Regions from separate parts of the Mesorhizobium sp. M0491 genome, predicted to be linked through region 2. Evidence: predicted binding sites of a transcription regulator. Region 2 holds the regulator's gene; each other region holds the start of a gene.

Region 1 (4,164 bases), on a different contig from region 2:
GTCGGCGCATTGCGAGGCGCCCGACGAGCTTGCCGGGACGGTGTTGTCCCTCTTGCGGGACCATTTGATCGCTAAACGGGACAGTAAAGTCGAGCCGAGCTGACAAGGCTGCACCCCGCCTTTCGTACCCCAGCGTTGCAGGTCCGCTACGTTGGGAGATTGCTGCCGCCAGAAAACTGCTTGCAATTAAAAACCAGTTTGATACAAAACAACTGCTTGCAAAATACAACTGGTTATCGAGGAGGCTCGCATGTCCAAACTTCGCGTCAACGCTTTCACCCTGTCGCTCGACGGCTATGGCGCCGGTCCTGATCAGGATCTGCAAAATCCGCTCGGCGTCGGTGGGGAATCCTTGCACAAGTGGTTTGTCGACACCCGCACCTTCCGAGAGATGGTGCTCGGACAAGATGGCGGCACCACCGACGTCAACGAGGCGTTCGCGGCGCGCAGCTTCGAAAATGTCGGCGCCTGGATCCTCGGCCGAAACATGTTCGGACCGATCCGCGGCGAGTGGCCTGACGACAGCTGGAAGGGCTGGTGGGGCGACAACCCGCCCTATCATGTGCCGGTTTTCGTGCTCACCCATCACAAGCGGGAACCGATCACGATGGAGGGCGGCACCACTTTCCACTTCGTCACTGACGGTATCCATTCAGCTCTTGAACAGGCTAAGGCTGCCGCTGGCGGCAAGGACGTGCGGGTCGGCGGCGGCGTCGCCACCATCCGGCAATATCTGCAGGAAAAACTGATCGACGAGATGCATCTGGCGATCGCGCCGGTGCTGCTGGGCACGGGCGAGAACCTTTTTACCGGCCTCGACATGCTCAAGCTCGGTTATGTCTGCAACGAGCAGGTGGCGACGCCGCTCGCCACGCACGTCATCATCAAGCGGGCGTAGGTGGAGAGCCAATCTCCCCCCTCGAGGGGGAGATTGCAGCTTCGTCTATCTCAATACTTCTCCGGCACGTAAAGCTCGCGCGGCAGCACTTGGCGTTCGTATTCGGGGTTGAAGACGCGCTCCGGCAGCGTGATCTCCTCGTGCGGCACCTCCTCGTAGGGCAATTGCTTGAGCAGATGGTCGATGCAGTTCAGCCGCGCGCGCTTCTTGTCGTTGCCCTCGACGATGAACCAGGGCGCTTCCGGGATGTTGGTGCGGGCGAAGGTCTCTTCCTTGGCCTTGGTGTATTGCTCCCAGCGCACGCGCGACTGCAGGTCCATCGGCGACAGTTTCCACTGCTTCATCGGATCATGGATGCGCATCAGGAAGCGCATCTGCTGTTCCTCGTCGGTGATCGAGAACCAGTATTTGACCACGGTAATGCCCGAGCGGACCAGCATGCGCTCGAACTCCGGCACGTCGTGAAAGAATTCTTCGACCTGATCGGGCTGGGCAAAACCCATCACCCGCTCGACGCCCGAGCGGTTGTACCATGAGCGGTCGAACAGCACGATCTCGCCGCCGGCCGGCAGATGCGGGACATAGCGCTGGAAATACCATTGCGACTTTTCGCGCTCGGTCGGCGCCGGCAGTGCCACAACACGGCAGATGCGCGGATTGAGCCGCTGGGTGATGCGCTTGATGACACCGCCCTTGCCGGCCGAGTCGCGTCCCTCGAAGATCACCACCAGCTTCTTCTTGTGATAGGCGACCCAGGACTGCAGCTTGATCAATTCGGACTGCAGGCTGATCAGGTCGCGAAAATATTGCATGCGATCGATCGAAGGCGGATGCGAATTCTTGTAGATCTTGGCGATCTCCATCGACAGCGCCGGCTCCGACATTTCGAGCTCATAGTCTTCGTCGAGCGTGTCGGCGAGTTCGGCTTCAAGCCAATCCCTGGCCGCAGAATTCTGTTTTAGCTCGGTCATTATCGGCTGCTCCACTTGCAAGCTCTGTCGATCGGCGCCCCAAACTCCCGGCTTACAGCCCGGAACGGCAACGCCTGAGCCGACTTCAATATAGGCCCGCAATGACGGTTTTATTGCAGCCTGACCTGATCGCCACCACTGCAAAAACCCGCGAGGCATGATCGATCCGCCGCCCTGGCATGGAGACATGCCGCGCAAATTGTCCTACAAATAGCAGCCACATTCGGGCGCCCTTCCCAACCCCTTCTCAATGCAATCGCGAGGACCGACATGGAATACCGCACTCTCGGCCGTTCCGGCCTGAAAGTATCGACGCTGACCATGGGCACCATGACTTTCGGCGGCGCCGGTGCATTTTCGGCTGTCGGCAAGACCGACCTCGACGAGGCGCGCCGGATGATCGATCTCTGCATCGACGCCGGCATCAATGTCATCGACACCGCCAATGTCTATTCGAACGGCATGTCGGAAGAAATCATCGGCGAAGCGCTCGGCGGCAAGCGCAAGGGCGACGTGCTGATCGCCTCCAAGGCACGGATGCGGATCGGCAAAGGTCCCAACGATGAAGGCCTGTCGCGCCATCACCTGATCCGCGAATGCGAGAAGAGCCTGAAGCGGCTCAGGACCGACGTCATCGACATCTATTTCCTGCACGAATGGGATGGCGTGACACCGCTGGAGGAAACCATCGCCGCGCTCGATACGCTGGTTGCCCAGGGCAAGATCCGCTATGTCGGCTGCTCCAACTATTCCGGCTGGCAGGTGATGAAGGCGCTCGGCATCAGCGACAGCCATCATCAGCCCCGCTTCGTCACCCAGCAGATCCATTACACGCTGGAAGCGCGCGAGGCGGAGTACGAACTGCTGCCGATTTCCGTCGACCAGGGGTTGGGCGTTCTGGTCTGGAGCCCGCTTGCCGGCGGATTGCTGTCCGGTAAATACCGCCGTGACAGCCCCACCGCCCGGCAGCTCGCCGGCTGGTCCGAACCGCCGATCCGCGACGAGGACCGGCTGTGGCGGATCGTCGATGTGCTTGTGGAGATCGGCGCGCAGCGCGGGGTGTCGGCAGCGCAGGTGGCGCTGGCTTGGCTGCTTGGCCGGCCGTCCATCAGTTCCTTGGTGATCGGTGGCAGGACGGAAACGCAGTTCCGGGACAACATCGCGGCGGCAAGCCTGGTGCTTTCCGGCGAGGAGCGCGAGCGCCTCGACGCGGTCAGCCGGCCGCCCTTGCTCTATCCCTACTGGCACCAGCAACTGACGGCAAAGGACCGTTTTGGTGCCGCCGATCTGGTGATTGACCGAAGCGGCATCTGATCGGCAAATCGACGGCGATAGGTATCGCCACCGCAATGATGGGCCTGGCCCTTCATTGCGACGCGCATCTTGCAAGCCTGGCCATCATCGACGCACTATCGCTTCAGCTGTTGTGTTTGACGGCTAATGCTCCTAGGCAGGACCAGAGCCGCGAGGCAGTGAAAAGGAGCCGATATGGCGCGACCACCAAATTACGATCAGGAACGCAAGGAACGCGACCGCCAGAAGGCGGCCAAGAAGGCCGAGAAGCTGGCAGCCAAGGTTGCAGCGAGGGAACGTTCGAAGCCCGAAGACGAGACTGAAGCCGAAACCGAAACGGCAAAGTGACGGCAAACGGCCCGCAGATGCGGGCCGCGCCCCAATTCGGATTGCCGCCCCGGATGTCGCCTTGTGTCAGGCCGGCGCCTTGTCGCTGACGAACACGTCCACTTCGCGTGCTGCCGCGATGAAGGCGCGCCTGGCGTTCATCGCCGGCTTGTCGCCGGCCAGTGCGTCATGGCAGGCCTGCAGGGCCGCGCGATGCTTGGGGCTGCGCTTGCCGGGCCAGCTGTTGAGGAGGTAGTCGGAAGCCTCACGCGCCGTGCGCAAGAGCTGAGTGCTTCCCGCCGCGACTGACTTCACAGTCACAGGTGTTTCAAATCGGTTGTTTTCCATGGCCGCTCCTTACGCCATCGGCGTCTGCGAAGCGAGGCGAAAGTGCGCATACATCCAGACGCCGCTTTGCGCCCCTTCATCCACTCTCAAGCAGCAACGACGGCAAAGCCTCTGGCGCGAAGACCGCGCCGATCGTTGGCGAGCGACGTCACCAGCCGGTCGCGGCTGCCGACGATGTGGACCGAGAGCAGGCGCGCGGCTTCATCGGCGTCGCCAAGGCGCGTGGCCGCCAGAATGGCGCGATGTTCAGCCCAGGCGCGGGCAAGGGCCGCTTCGTCGCGAACCTCCAGCCAGCGCGCCCGCGACAGGCGCGTCATGGCATCGCGC
Region 2 (4,164 bases):
TGCCGCGGTGCCGCCGTCGATCCGCTCGGCGGCTCTCGGTCTTGGCGCCTCCAAGATGCAGATGGTGTTCCAGCACATCCTGCCGCTTGCCGCGCCCGGCATCCTCACCGGCACCATCATCGGTCTGGCGCGTGCGCTCGGCGAAACCGCGCCTCTGCTGCTGATCGGCATGGTCGCCTTCGTCGCCGATCCACCGACGACGCCTTTCGATCCGGCCACCGCGCTGCCGGTGCAGATCTATATGTGGGCGAACGAGGCCGAACGCGCCTTCGTCGAGCGCATGTCGGGCGCCATCATCATCCTGCTCGTCTTCCTCATGGCCATGAACATCACCGCGATCGTGCTTCGGCGTCGGTTCGAGCGGCGCTGGTAGAAAAAAGGCATCTTGGTATGAACATCATGACCGAACAGTCCCTTGAAAACGCAGTGGGCGACAAGATGAAGTCGAACGAAGTAATCAAAATGCGCGGCGACAAGGTCGGCGTGTTCTATGGCGAGAAGCAGGCGCTGTTCGACGTCGATCTCGACGTCCGCCTGAACCAGGTGACGGCGCTGATCGGCCCCTCCGGCTGCGGCAAGTCCACCTTCCTGCGCTGCCTCAACCGCATGAACGACACCATCGATTCAGCACGGGTAACCGGCAAGATAACGCTCGACGAAGAAGACATCTACGACAAGAACATCGATGTCGTCGAACTCAGGGCGCGCGTCGGCATGGTGTTCCAGAAACCCAATCCGTTCCCCAAATCGATCTACGAGAACGTTGCCTATGGTCCGCGCATCCACGGATTGGCCAAGCGCAAGGCCGACATGGATCAGATCGTAGAGTCGAGCCTGAAGAAGGCGGCGATCTGGAACGAGGTCAAGGACCGTTTGCAAGAACCTGGCACGGGTCTTTCCGGTGGCCAGCAGCAGCGTCTGTGCATTGCACGCGCCATCGCCGTGTCACCCGAGGTGATCCTGATGGACGAACCGTGTTCGGCGCTCGACCCGATCGCCACTGCTCGCGTCGAGGAACTGATCGACGAACTGCGTCAGAACTATACCATCGTCATCGTCACCCATTCGATGCAGCAGGCAGCACGCGTGTCGCAGCGCACCGCGATGTTCCATCTAGGCTATCTGGTCGAGGAGGGCGCCACCGACAAGATGTTCACCACCCCCGACGACAAACGCACCCAGGACTACATCACCGGCCGGTTCGGCTGAGCTCAGGCATACGAGGGACGAAGATCATGGGTGAACATACCGTCGCATCTTTCGATGAGGATCTGGAGCAGATCAGCCAGCTGATCCGCGACATGGGCGATCTCGCCTGCTCGATGGTCAGTGGCTCGACCAGGGCTTTGCTCAATTCGGACAATGCGCTGGCGCAGCGCGTGGTTTCCGATGATGCCATCATGGATGCACGCCAGCGCGAGCTGGACGATCGCGCCATCACGCTGATCGCCAAGCGCCAGCCAATGGCCAACGATCTGCGTGCGGTGGTCGGTTCGATCCGCATGGCCGGCGACCTTGAGCGCATCGGCGACCTTGCCAAGAACATCGCCAAGCGCGTCGGCACTGTCGGGCTGAGTGTCACGCCGCACGACCTTTCGCATTCGATCGACGCGATGGCGCAACTGGTGCTGATCCAGGTGCAGGGGGTCGTGGACGAGTATGCCGCCGCCGACCCGGCAGCGCTTGCCACGCTCAGAAACAATGACGAACGCATCGACGTCAAATACACCTCGGTGTTCCGTGAGCTGCTGACCTACATGATGGAAGATCCCCGCAACATCACGGCGTGCACGCACTTGTTGTTCTGCGCCAAGAACCTCGAGCGGATCGGCGATCACGTGACCAACATCGCCGAAAATGCCTATTATGTTTTGACCGGCACGCAGTTGCCAGCCAATCGTCCGAAGCAGGACGAGACGGCAATGTCCGCGCCAGCGGCATAACAGGGGTGACCAGCCGATGATCGCACCACGCATCATGGTGGTGGAGGATGAGGAGCCGCTAGGCGTGCTGCTCCGCTACAATCTTGAATCCGAAGGTTACCAGGTCGAGGTGGTGACGCGCGGCGACGAGGCCGAAATCCGGCTGCAGGAGAACGTTCCCGATCTTCTGGTGCTCGACTGGATGGTGCCTGCGGTTTCCGGTATCGAACTCTGCCGGCGCCTGCGAATGCGTCCCGAGACCGAGCGGCTGCCGATCATCATGCTGACCGCGCGAGGCGAGGAAAGCGACCGCGTGCGCGGCCTGTCGACCGGTGCCGACGACTATCTGGTCAAGCCCTTCTCGACGCCGGAGTTCATGGCCAGGGTCAAGGCGCTGCTGCGCCGGGCCAAGCCGGAAGTGCTGTCCAGCGTGCTAAAGGTCGGCGACATCGTGCTCGATCGCGAGTCGCACCGGGTCTATCGCAAGAAGAGCGAGATCCGGCTCGGGCCGACCGAGTTCCGCCTGCTCGAATTCATGATGCGCCATCCAGGCCGCGTGTTCTCGCGCAGCCAGTTGCTCGACAATGTCTGGGGCGAAACGATCTACATTGACGAGCGCACGGTCGACGTACATGTCGGGCGGCTGCGCAAGGCGGTCAACAACGGCCGCATGCCTGATGTCATCCGCACGATCCGTGGGGCGGGCTACGCGATCAGGGAAGACTAGGTGGCTGTTCCGTCCCGATAGATCGGGAAAACTCGATTAGCACGCGGTCGCCAACAGCCGGTGGAATGTTGCACTCGTCTCATCGATGGGGAGCGAGCACGTGACGACAGGAGCGGTCATCCTCATCAGGTTTCGAATGACTGCATTTGGACCAAAGCGACAGGCAGCTTCTCGCGTTCCTCGATCTCCCAAACTCTCTATTGGGCCCCGGCTGGCCGCAGGAACCACGGCGAATTACTTGGTACGTCGCCATCTTGCCCGCAGGCTCCGACCAGAAAGCCACGCAAGAATGACTTTGAGTTAATTTAGATATACGTTCGTCGGATGACGCGTATTCTGCAGAAATATACAATTTTAATAAATTACTTCAAATTATTGCGAGTCCTCTCCTCTTTATTCATTGCTCGTCTGTCGATTTCTCAACGCGATCTCGGATCTAATGACGATTCTGTGGAACGATCTCGTTCTTTGCAGCGTTGCTTGGAAGCGGTCGCCGGACTTTTGACCAGGTCGGGCACCATTGGGAAGGATTTCTGATGAGCACGGTCTTAAATGCCAAGGGCATCCCTCTTGCCTACACCGGCGCTTCCACTCATTGGTTCTCGGCCACCGGGTCTGGACCGGAACTGCATGGCACCTCCGGCAACGACTCCTTCTGGGGAGACACCGGCGTCACTGTCACGATCTACGGTGGCGCCGGCGACGACTACTATCATCTCTATTCCACCAACAATAAGGTGGTCGAGGATCCTGGGGCAGGGATCGACACGATCGACACATGGATGAGCTACAAGCTCCCCGACAATTTCGAGAACCTCGTCGTTACCGGCACCAACCGATTTGCGTTCGGAAATGCGGTGGACAACATCATCAAGGGCGGGTCGGGTCACCAGACGCTGGATGGCGGCAAGGGAAATGATGTCCTGATCGGCGGCGATGGCGCCGATACTTTCGCCATCTCCAAAGGTAATGGAAGCGATCTTATCTTCGACTTCGGTGCGACCGATGCGGTCCGGCTTGACGGCTACGACTTCACTTCGTTCGATGCCGTCCGTTCACAGATGGTCCAGGTGGAATCGAACGTGATGCTGAACCTCGGATCCGACGAGATCCTGGTGTTCAAGAATACGACCATCGACAAGCTGCAGCCCACCCAGTTCGAACTTCCGATCGACAAGTCCGCAATGACGCTGTCCTTCTCCGACGATTTCAACACGCTGAGCCTTCGGGACGGGCAGGACGGCACCTGGAATTCCAATTTCTGGTGGGGAGCGCCGAACGGCAGCACGTTGAGCAGCAATGGTGAGTTGCAGTGGTATATCGACGCCAATTATGGCCCGACGAGTTCGGTCCATCCGTTCAGCGTTGAGAACGGCGTCCTCACCATCACCGCCGCGCAGGCGCCGGAGGACATCAAGCCTCTGATCAACAACTACGAATACACCTCGGGGATCCTGACGACCCACGACACCTTCTCGCAAACCTACGGCTATTTCGAAATGCGGGCGGATCTTC
Region 3 (4,164 bases), on a different contig from region 2:
GTTTTCGAATCCAGATCGGTGTAGGCGCTGGAAATGCCGTCGGCTTGCGCCGCCTGACCGAGACCGACCAGAACAAGCGGGATCAGAATGGCACGCATGGCGGTCAATCTCCGTTGCAAGCCGCTGCAGCGTAGCGTCAAACGCTATTTCTTCAAGCTCGCTTCAATCAGCAGGTCGGCATTGCGGGCAACCGCCTGGGCCGGGCCGCCGAGCCCGAACAGCTGGCCGCTGATATAGGCGCCCTCGATCAGCAGCAGCAGGCCGTCGCCGAGCGTGTCAGGGTCTTGCGCGCCCATCGCGGCCGCCATGGCGCGCAGCCGGCGGCGCAGTTCCTGCTTGTTGGCCTCGCTGACCACGCGGGCCGGATGGCTGTGGTCGGGATATTCGACCGCCGCATTGGTCATGCCGCAGCCGCGATAATCCGCCACTTGCGTGCGCTTGCCGATGCGGGTCAGAAAAGCCTTGATCTGTGCGCGCGGCTCGCCGGGATGAGCGGCGACCGCCTCGTCGAAACGCTCCCAATATTCAAGATCGTACTGCCTGAGATAGGAGGCGGCCAGTTCATCCTTGGACGGAAAGCTGCGATAGAGGCTGGGCTTGGTGACGCCGGCACGTTTGACGATCTCGTCGACGCCTATCGCCCTGATGCCGCGCCGGTAGAACAGGTCATAGGCCACATCGAGGATCTTCTTGGCTGCTTTCGGCGGCGCCGACGCATGACCGTCGCTGATGGTCAGATCAATATTTTTGTCCGTTGGCATCGTGTGGCTCGATTGACAATGTTACCGATCGGTACGTATACATACTCCACCTGCAACGTACCGGTCAGTAACATGATAGCTCAATCCCGCCCATTTGGCCAGCGCTACGCTTTCGTCGTGGTCGGCGTCATCTTCCTTAGCCTGCTGGTCGCGGCCGGTCTGCGGTCCGCTCCCTCTGTCATGATGCTGCCGCTGGAGACCAGTTTCGGCTGGCGGCGCGACATCATCTCGCTGGCCGCAGGTGTCGGCATCCTGCTTTACGGCCTGACGGGGCCATTTGCCGCGGCCCTGATGGAGCGCATCGGGCTGCGCCGCACATTGCTGGCCTCGCTGGTGGTGATGTCGGGCTCCACGGCGCTCAGCTTGCTGATGACCAAGCCGTGGCATTTGTTCATCACTTGGGGCGTGTTCTCGGGCATTGGTTCCGGCGCTGTCGCCAGCGTGCTCGGCGCGACCATCGTCAACCGCTGGTTCAAGACCAATCGCGGCCTTGTCATGGGATTGATGTCGGCTTCCAGCGCCTCGGGCATGCTGGTGTTCCTGCCGCTGATCGCCGCTCTGGCGCAGTCGGGCGGCTGGCAGCCGGTTGTCATCGCGGTCGCGATCGCGACCGCTGCCCTGATACCGCTGGTCTGGCTGCTGGTGCCGGAGCGGCCGGCATCGATCGGCATGGTGCGCTACGGCGCCGAGGCTGACGACGTGCCGCCCACTCCGCCTGCGTCACAGGGCAATTTTCTTGCGCATACGTTCTCGACGCTGCGCCGTGCCGCCGGCACGCGGGTGTTCTGGTATCTGTTCGCCACCTTCTTCGTCTGCGGCTTCACCACCAACGGGCTGGTCGGCACGCATCTTATCGCGTTCTGCGGCGACATGGGCATCGGCGAAGTGCAGGCCGCCGGTCTGCTGTCGATGATGGGCATTTTCGACCTGATCGGCACGACGTTGTCGGGCTGGCTCACCGACCGCTTCGATCCGCGTAAGCTGCTCGGCGTCTATTATGGCATTCGTGGCCTGTCGCTGATCTATCTGCCCTATTCCGGCTTCTCGGCGACCAGCTTGATCATCTTCGCTGTGCTCTATGGTCTCGACTGGATCGCCACCGTGCCGCCGACGCTGCGGCTCGCCAACGAGGCGTTCGGCGACCGCAGCGGGCCGATCGTGTTCGGCTGGATCGTCGCCGGGCACCAGATCGGTGCGGCCGCTGCCGCCGCCTTTGGCGGCACCATGCGCGAGTTGCAGGGCAATTACGAACTGGCGTTCCTGATCGCCGGCATGACGGCAATCGCCGCCGCCTGTATCTCGCTCCTGATCAACACCAGCAAGCCGGCGTTCGATCCGGAGCCGCAAGCGGCTTAGGGAGAGGCGCTACCGGCCAAGCTGCAATCTCCCCCCTCGTGGGGGAGATCGGCAGCTTTGCCGTCCGCGCAAACGCCCACCCGCCTGTTAATCGTCAGAAAACCTTCATCATCCCGATATGCGCCTGAAACATTGACGCTGGATTTTGGTGGCACCGTTCAAGCCATCCAGGAGACAGCCATGAACAAGCTTTCGATGACCCGCCGCGCTTTTGTCACTTCCGCCGGCGCCGTTGGCCTGGCCGGCGTTTCCAGCCTGGCGCTGCCCTACTATTCGCGTGCCAATCAGCGGCCTTCCTTCACCCATGGCGTTCAGTCCGGCGATGTCGACGCAACCAGCGGCATGGTGTGGACGCGCACCGATCGCCCGTCGCGCGTCATGTTCGAAGTGTCGTCAACGGAGAATTTCGCCAATGCGACACGCCTGGCGCCGCTCGATACGTCGCCGGCCAGCGATTACACGGTCAAGCGGCTGCTCACCGACCTCGCTTCCGATCAGGATATCTTCTACCGCATGACATCGGCCGATCTCGCCGACATCAACGCCGTTTCGGAGCCGATCACCGGCCGTTTCAGGACGGCGCCAGCCTCGAAGCGCGACATCCGCTTTGCCTGGTCCGGCGACACCGCCGGCCAGGGCTGGGGCATCGACGAGACCGGCATGAAGACTTACGCCACGATCGGCAAGCACACGCCCGACTTCTTCCTGCATTCGGGCGACACCATCTATGCCGACGGCGCCATGAAGGACGAGGTCGACCTGCCCGGCGGCGGCAAGTGGAAGAACGTCGTGCTGATCGACGGCAAGCGCAAAGTCGCCGAGACGCTGGATGAATACCGGGACCAGTGGAAATACAACATGATGGACAGGAACGTGCTCGGCCTGAGCGCCATCTGCCCGACTTTCTACCAGTGGGACGACCATGAAGTGCTGAACAACTGGTCGGATTCCAAGGATCTCAGCGCCGACAGCCGCTACACGGAAAAATCCATCCACGTGCTGGCGGCCCGCGCGGCGCGGGCTTTCCACGAGATGACGACGATCCGCTACGAACCTTCCGAGCCCGGCCGCGTCTATCGCAAGATCGCTTATGGGCCGCTGCTCGACGTGTTCTTCCTCGACATGCGCTCCTATCGCGGCCCCAATGGTCCCGACATGCAGGATGAGATGACGCCGCAATCGCGCATGCTCGGCGAACAGCAGACGAAATGGCTGAAGCGCGAACTGGCGAATTCGAAGGCGACCTGGAAAATCATCGCCGCCGACATGCCGCTCGGCCTCATCGTGTGGGACGACGGCGCCAAGAAGGTCGGCGCCGAGGCGGTCAGCAATGGCGACAATGGCTTGCCAAAAGGGCGCGAGCTCGAGATCGCCGACCTGCTGCGCTTCATAAAGAATGCCGGCATCAGCAACACCGTCTGGCTCACCGCCGACGTGCATTACACGGCCGCGCATTATTACAACCCGGACAAGGCGCAGTTCCAGGAGTTCAATCCGTTCTGGGAATTCGTCTCAGGTCCGATCCATGCCGGCACGTTCGGTCCCAACGATTTCGACATGACGTTCGGTCCGGAGCTGAAGTTCATCAAGGCGCCGACCGCCGAACAGGGACAGAACCTGCCGCCCTCGGCCGGTCTGCAATTCTTCGGGCTGGTCGATATCTCAGGCGCCAGCGAGCAGATGACGGTGCGGCTGATGGATCGCGACGACAACGAACTCTACAAGGTGACGCTCGACCCGGTCCGCTCGGCATAAGCGCGCTTTCTCCTCCCCCTTGTGGGGAGGGTCGGCGCGGCGGCTTCGCAAAGCGAAGCTGGCAAGACGGGGCGGGAAGCGCCGACTAGTCCGGGTAGCAGACCATGGGGATATTCGGCCAGATGGCGCTGTCGCAGTTGGCGGTGTCCTGCCGCTGCTTGAAAGCGGCGCTGACCGGGCCGGTCACCATCGGGTCGACGCCGTCTGGTGCGTCGGCGAAAATCTGCTCGGCCGACTGTGCCTCCGACGGCAAGGCAGGCCGTGATTCCTTCATCGTCGCCGCCGACTGCGC

What was found. The regulator PhoB, encoded in region 2, activates phosphate uptake and scavenging genes when phosphate is short. The targets are predictions, from matches to a motif close to TGTCATNNANCTGTCAT.
Region 1: the regulator PhoB is predicted to act here: its motif matches at 1,971-1,987, upstream of ppk2 (polyphosphate kinase 2).
Region 3: the regulator PhoB is predicted to act here: its motif matches at 2,210-2,226, upstream of NKI69_RS22775 (alkaline phosphatase D family protein).

The regions. Positions count from the first base shown of each region.
Region 1 is NZ_JAMYRE010000007.1:73,907-78,070, forward strand. Features, by position in the region: gene NKI69_RS10780 (cobaltochelatase CobT-related protein) at 1-103, shown strand, start outside; gene NKI69_RS10785 (dihydrofolate reductase family protein) at 251-898, shown strand; gene ppk2 (polyphosphate kinase 2) at 949-1,869, opposite strand; gene NKI69_RS10795 (aldo/keto reductase) at 2,140-3,183, shown strand; gene NKI69_RS10800 (hypothetical protein) at 3,358-3,510, shown strand; gene NKI69_RS10805 (DUF982 domain-containing protein) at 3,577-3,810, opposite strand; gene NKI69_RS10810 (GntR family transcriptional regulator) at 3,924-4,164, opposite strand, start outside.
Region 2 is NZ_JAMYRE010000015.1:78,371-82,534, reverse strand. Features, by position in the region: gene pstA (phosphate ABC transporter permease PstA) at 1-373, shown strand, start outside; gene pstB (phosphate ABC transporter ATP-binding protein PstB) at 391-1,209, shown strand; gene phoU (phosphate signaling complex protein PhoU) at 1,236-1,943, shown strand; gene phoB (phosphate regulon transcriptional regulator PhoB) at 1,960-2,649, shown strand; gene eglC (endo-1,3-1,4-beta-glycanase EglC) at 3,186-4,164, shown strand, end outside.
Region 3 is NZ_JAMYRE010000018.1:51,719-55,882, reverse strand. Features, by position in the region: gene NKI69_RS22790 (hypothetical protein) at 1-98, opposite strand, end outside; gene NKI69_RS22785 (TetR/AcrR family transcriptional regulator) at 144-761, opposite strand; gene NKI69_RS22780 (MFS transporter) at 834-2,117, shown strand; gene NKI69_RS22775 (alkaline phosphatase D family protein) at 2,298-3,872, shown strand; gene NKI69_RS22770 (hypothetical protein) at 3,958-4,164, opposite strand, start outside.